DNA from 2 places in the Paenibacillus sp. JL3B1040 genome. Region 1 is predicted to be linked to the other one. Evidence: predicted binding sites of a transcription regulator. Region 1 holds the regulator's gene; the other holds the start of a gene.

Region 1 (3,413 bases):
CCCGAACGCCCGGGCCATGCCCAGCACGACCCCGGTCATCAAGGCCGGCAGGGTCGTCGGCAATACGGTCCGGGACAAGGTTTGCCAACGCGTTGCGCCAAGTGCGTAAGAACCTTCTTTCAAACCGGGAGGCAGGGCAGCCAGCGCATCGGTGGCAATCGAAGTGATCGTCGGCAAAATCATAATCGACAACACGGTCGCTCCGGCCAAGATACCAAGACCTTGTCCCGGAAAAAGTTCCCGATACAAAGGGACGATGACGCTAAGCCCCACAAAACCATAAACGACCGAAGGAATCCCGGCCAGCAGTTCGATGACCGGCTGCAGATATTTTTTACCGAACTTCGGCATGATTTCGACCATGAACAAAGCTGCGCAAATGCCGAGCGGGGCCGCGATCAGCGCCGCCAAAATCGAGGTGCTGAACGACCCCAAGATAAACGGTAAGGCGCCGAATAACGGAGGTTCCCCATCCGGTTTCCAACTCGTGCTGCCGAATATTTCGCCAAATGCGATCCCGTCTTGAAAAAAGGTGCTTAACCCCTTAGTTGCAACAAAATAAACCATCGAGAAGATCGTGACCACCAGCAGCACGATGCAAAACGACGCATAGATCTTGCCGGTCCATTCCTCGATGATATGCGGTTGTATTTTTTTTCTTCCGCCGGACTGAGCCATGAAACCTCTCCCTTTAATAACAGCACAGAAAGAGGCAGAACCATCCGCCTCTTGCCGTGCCGATATGATGTTATCGAGTCCTGCTCGTTATTTCTGCGTGATGTTGCCCTCAACATCGCGTTGGACTTGCATTTTGCTGATCGGAATATAACCGAGCTCTACAACGTCGCCGTTGTCGCCTTGGACATCGGGAGAAACCATGTAGTCCAGGAACGCTTTGACGACTTCATTCGGCTCGCCTTTTGTATACATGTGCTCGTAGGCCCATACCGGATAAGTCCCGTTCGCTACGTTCTCTTCCGTTGCATCGACGCCTTCGTATTTCACGACTTTCACGGAATCGTCGAGGTAAGACAAGGCAAGATATCCGATGGCTCCCGGCGTTTCGCCAACAAGCTTCTTAACCGTACCGGAGGAATCCTCTTGGATTGAACCTTGCAGGTCTTCCGTTTTGACTCCGAGCGCGTACTTCTCGAACGTCGCGCGCGTCCCGGAACTCGACGGACGGTTTACGATTTGGATCGCTTGATCCGGACCGCCAAGGTCTTTCCAGTTCGTTACTTTGCCAGTGAAAATTTGCACCAGTTGGTCCTTCGTCAAATTGTCGACGGTAATGTCCGGGTTCACAACGGCGGCCATTGCTACGACAGCGACCTGATGATCAACCAGTTCGCCGGCTTGAGCGGCTTCCAGCTTCTCTTCCGCAAAAACGTCGGAGTTCCCGATGTCCGCCTGACCTCCGGAAACTTGCGTCAGCCCGGTACCGCTGCCTCCGCCTTGGACTTGTATAGAAACGTTAGGGTTTTGATCCATAAATTTTTTCGAAACTTGGTCTACCAAAGGTTGCAACGCCGAGGAACCTACAGCCAGGATCGATCCGGACAAGTCCGTCGTCGCCGCATTTCCGCCGTTGTTCGCGGACGCTTCATCCGTAGTGCCGCCGTTCGTTCCGGCCGTGTTGTTTTGTGCTGCGTTGTTGTTTTGACCGCAGGCCGCCAGCGTTAAGCTTAACACCAAAGTCAAAACCAATAGCATACTCTTTTTCATTGTCTTAGGTATCCCCCTTATTTGATTTACAATTTGATTATAGAAAGCGAAGATCAATCCTGTGTTTTCGTTTTGTAAACTTTGTGTAAAATGAAGGGACAAATCTCCTCGGTTTTGTTAGTCTTTGCAAAATAATAAAAAAAACTCCCCGCCGCCCGGCGAAGAGTTCTCCCTTTATTAGTAAAGCTATTCCGTGACCCCCGTATTTTTGGACAGCAGGCCTTTCAGTTCTTTCATAAACATGTTGATATCCTTAAATTGGCGGTATACCGAAGCAAAACGGACATAAGCCACCTCATCCACCGGATACAGCTGCTCCATCACCAGTTCGCCAATCTCCCGGCTTTCGACTTCCGCGTTGGCCGAATGCCTCAGGGAGCGTTCCACTTCGGATACGATCGACTCCAGCTGTTCCACGGAGACCGGGCGTTTCTCGCAGGCCCGAATCAAGCCCCGCAGCATTTTTTCCCGGCTGAATTCCTCTCGGCTTCCCCCCTTCTTGATGACGATCAGCGGCATTTCCTCCACCATTTCAAATGTCGTGAATCGCCGGCTGCATTTCTCGCACTCGCGGCGGCGGCGGATCGAGCGGTTCTCGTTGGCCGGCCTCGAATCCAGCACTTTGGTCCCCAAATAATCGCAATACGGACATTTCAAACTAGAGCACCTCCCCTCAATATGCCGTCATAACAGCCCTGTTCCCTCATGGCAATAAATTACTATAAATTTATCGGATTGAAGTTGATAGTGCGGCACATAATACTGTTACCAACCACAAGGAGGTGAACAATCATGGCCCAAAATAATAACTCTTCGAACGACCTGGTGGTTAGACAAGCTTCCGGAGCTTTGGATCAAATGAAATACGAAATCGCTCAGGAGCTTGGCATCTCTTTCCCACAAGACGGATATGCTGGTAACCTGACTTCTTACGAAAACGGTTCGATCGGTGGTTTCATTACGAAACGTCTGGTGACCTTGGCTGAACAACAGCTGGCAGGTCAATTCAAATAATCCGATCACCGAAGGAAGCATTGGGGTGGCGCTTAGCCAGCCAATGCTTCCTTTTATTTTTCGTGAAAGAACCGCCTAAAACTCGTCGTAAATCTTCAGGTACTGCTGGTAGTAATGGGAGACCCGCTGTACGTAATGTCGGGTTTCGCCAAAAGGAATGTCTTGGGCCGTCTCCAGCCGCCCGTCCCAACGCCCGCTTTTCAACCAGTTCTTCACATGGGTCGGTCCGGCGTTATAAGCGGCGATCATGGCGATCGGGTTGCCATCGAACTGATCGGACAGCGATCCGAGGTACCAAGTACCGATTCGAATATTCATCTCCGTCTCATTGCGGATTTCTTCCAGCGTCGTCTCGGGCAGCTTCGCCTTGGAGATCACCCATTCCGCCGTGTCCGGCATGATCTGCATAATGCCGAGCGCACCTTTCCGCGACTCCGCCCCCGCTTTATAATTGCTCTCTACCTTGATAATCGCCGCGACGATAAACGGATCCAAGCCGTTGTTTTTGGAATGCAACCGAATTTCTTCTTTATAATAAATCGGATAAAATAACGAAAGCCATGCGGAATTAAAAAAAATCAGGATCGTGAAACCGATGAACAGCAGAAGCAGGACTCTTTTTTTACGTAGCCACCTCATCCTAGTCCCTTATCCCGCCAAAAGACGTCAATCTG
Region 2 (3,413 bases), 420 kb from region 1:
GCATGCTGTTCAGGTCGCCGGCGGCGGCGTTATATTGATCTTTAATGAAGGAAGTAACTCCGTCGTACAGATTCTTCTCTTCTTGGGATAATTCCACGTTGATGTTGCGGACGATCCGCTTCGTGAACTCCAGCTCGCCGTCGCCGCGCCGGTTGCGGATCATGACCTTGGCCAGCTCGTCCTTGAGCTGATCCTCGTTCTTCGGCAGCCGTTTGTCGACAACGAAGTTGGCGGCAAATTCGCTTTGCCCGCCCAGTTGGCCCGGCTTGAGCAGCGTGATCAGGTTGAACAGCTCGCCCAGGTCGTTTTGCACCGGGGTGGCGGTCAGGAGGAGGCAATATTTTTTCCTTAGCTGCAGCATGAACTGATAATTGGTCGTTTTCTTGTTCTTCAGCTTATGGGCCTCATCGACGATGACCAGATCGTATTCGTTGTTTAGCAAAATATTCTTATGCGGGTCGCGTTTGGCCGTGTCCATGGAAGCGACAACGACGTCGTTGTGCCAGGAATGCTCTTTTTTCTGAGCCACGGCCGGTATGCCGAACTTCTGGTTCAACTCCCGGACCCATTGCAGCACCAGGGAAGCCGGCACGAGAATCAACGCCTTCTTCACCAATCCGCGCACGATATATTCCTTTAAAATCAAGCCGGCTTCGATCGTTTTGCCGAGGCCGACCTCGTCGGCCAGAATGGCGCGTCCGCGCATTTCGAACAAGACCTTGCGGGCCGTTTCGGTTTGGTGCGGCAGCGGGGTGACGCTTTGCAGATGCTTCAAGCACTGCATTTCCTCAAAGCTCGTGACGAGCGAAGCGGTTTCAGCCTCAAGGGCAAGGTTAAACAGCTTCCAATCGTCCCAGGGGCCGCCTTTTTCATGCCTCGTTTCCAGTTCGCTGAACCAATTCCGGTCAAATTCGATCGGGATCCGCGAATTCAATTCCGGCGGTTCGGCCGGATTGGAAGGGCCGGGGGGATGAGGATTCATGATGTAAAACCTCCCTTTCGGTGCGTCGTAGGTGTAGTATGGACGAAAAAGGAGGAGTTCATAACTTTTGAGAGGAGGGGAGCATTGGCCTAATCCTATTTTGCCGGGCATTTTGCACCATTATCCCGTTGAATCAGTTCACAGGGAAGGAGCGAATTCTGTGATCTGAAGACCGGGATTTGAGACCTGTGGTCTGTGGTTAGTTCGGTCCACTTTAACTCGCTCCCTTCCGCTTCACCTTATCGAAAGGGATAATCGTTCAAAGCAGCCGCGCAATAATCCAAGAGCCAAACCCCGCTTGATTTGGAAATGGTTACATGGCGGTTTCATAGATTTAGGTCCAAAAAATAGAGAGAATCGGAGCAAACGGGTGTTTGGGCGAGCCGCATTCGGAATTAAGCCTAAAATTTCAACCTGTCCACCTGTGACAACGAGATATTGTATAGTATAATGGTATTCGCACACAATATATTGTGATTTATACATATGATAATACCGTTTATAGCGTGTGCGCGGCGGTTTTCAAGCGGGCGTATTTTCGTTTGAAACAGCGCTTTTTTCGTTTTTTTCGCCTAATTTCGGCTTTTGAAATCAGCGCGAATGACCGATATATGGATGGATCTCTGAACCAAACTTTTAGGAGGGTGTTTTCTTTGAAAACTGTGCAGAAACAGCGCCTTGAGGGGCTAAGCGAAAAAATCTTCTTGGACCGGTACGCCTGGAAAGACGCGGACCCCAGCCATGCCAAAGTCGGCGACGTCGTCCTCGTTCTGACGAAGGACGATCCGAAATTCCCGACGAAGGAAGTCGGGGAAGTCGTTGCCCGCGAAGGCCGCAAGGTAACGGTGAAGACTCGCCGGGGCGAGCTGGTCGAATCCGACGTGGAGAAACTGACCCTCAATATCGAGAAAACCCCTGAAGAAATGTGGGACCGCCTGGCCCAAGCGATGGCTTCCGTCGAGGAAACGCCGGAGCTGCAGCAGGAATGGGAAGAGAAGTTCCGCTATATTCTGGACGATTGGAAGCTGGTCCCGGGCGGACGGATCGCAGCGGGCGCCGGCGCCAGCGACGAACTGACCTTATTCAACTGCTACGTGATTCCGTCGCCAAAAGACAGCCGCGGCGGCATCATGGAAACTCTGTCGGAAATGACCGAGATCATGGCCCGCGGCGGCGGCGTAGGCATCAACCTGAGCTCCCTGCGTCCGCGCCGTGCGGTCGTGAAAGGCGTAAACGGCTCTTCGAGCGGTGCCGTATCCTGGGGCGGCTTGTTCAGCTACACCACCGGCTTGATCGAGCAGGGCGGCAGCCGCCGCGGCGCGCTGATGCTGATGATCAACGACTGGCATCCGGACGTGCTCGATTTCATCACCGTCAAGCAAACAATGGGCCAGGTGACGAACGCCAACCTGTCGGTCTGCGTGAGCAACGGCTTTATGGAAGCCGTCAAGAAAGATCTCGATTGGGAGCTGGTGTTCCCGGACACGACTTACGAGGACTACAACGAAGTGTGGGACGGCGACCTCGATAAGTGGAAAGCGGATGGGCGCAAAGTCATCCATTACCGAACCGTGAAGGCGCGCGAGATCTGGCACACGATCATCGAATCGGCCTGGAAATCCGCCGAGCCGGGCGTGGTGTTCATGGAATACTACAACCAAATGTCCAACAGCTGGTATTTTAACCCGATTATCTGTACGAATCCGTGCGGCGAGCAAGGCTTGCCGGGCTGGGGCGTCTGCAACCTGTCGGCGATGAACCTGTCCAAGTTCTACGACGAAGAGAACCACGACGTCGCTTGGGACGATCTTGCGACAACGACGCGTTATTCGGTCCGTTTCCTGGATAACGTCATCAACAAAACGCCTTATCATTTTGAAGAAAACGAGAAGAACCAGAAGAAAGAGCGCCGCGTCGGCCTCGGGACGATGGGTCTGGCCGAGCTGATGATCAAGCTGAACATCCGTTACGGCAGCCCGGAATCGCTGGAATTCCTCGATAAATTATATGGCTTCATCGCCAAGGAAGCCTACCTCGCGTCCGCGGACATCGCGGAAGAGAAAGGTTCGTTCCCGGCCTTCGAAGCGGACAAATATTTGCAAAGCGGCTTTATGAAAGTAATGACGGAAGTGTATCCGGAAGTAGGCGAAGCGGTTCGCACGAAAGGCGTCCGCAACGTCACGATCATCACCCAAGCGCCGACCGGCAGCACCGGAACGATGGTCGGTACCTCGACCGGGATCGAACCGTATTTCGCCTTCAAATATTACCGTCAAAGCCGTCTCGGCTTCGACGAGCAGTTCGTACCGATCGCGCAAGCGTGGATGGACGCGCATCCGGGCGAAACGCTGCCGGATTACTTCGTGACGGCGATGGATTTGTCGGCGGAAGACCATATCCGCGTGCAAGCGGCGATCCAGCGTTGGGTCGA

Evidence for each region. Region 1 encodes NrdR, which represses ribonucleotide reductase genes. Its sites were predicted from a motif close to AACACNATATATNGTGTT; they were not measured.
Region 2: a site for NrdR is predicted at 1,443-1,460, ahead of ACZF99_RS09715 (adenosylcobalamin-dependent ribonucleoside-diphosphate reductase). Genes of this name have one in related genera too.

Annotation. Positions count from the first base shown of each region.
Region 1 is NZ_CM169317.1:1,769,967-1,773,379, reverse strand. Features, by position in the region: gene pstC (phosphate ABC transporter permease subunit PstC) at 1-678, opposite strand, end outside; gene ACZF99_RS07870 (phosphate ABC transporter substrate-binding protein) at 766-1,725, opposite strand; gene nrdR (transcriptional regulator NrdR) at 1,912-2,382, opposite strand; gene ACZF99_RS07860 (alpha/beta-type small acid-soluble spore protein) at 2,518-2,739, shown strand; gene ACZF99_RS07855 (lytic transglycosylase domain-containing protein) at 2,815-3,378, opposite strand; gene coaE (dephospho-CoA kinase) at 3,375-3,413, opposite strand, start outside.
Region 2 is NZ_CM169317.1:2,192,029-2,195,441, forward strand. Features, by position in the region: gene ACZF99_RS09710 (DEAD/DEAH box helicase) at 1-982, opposite strand, end outside; gene ACZF99_RS09715 (adenosylcobalamin-dependent ribonucleoside-diphosphate reductase) at 1,636-3,413, shown strand, end outside.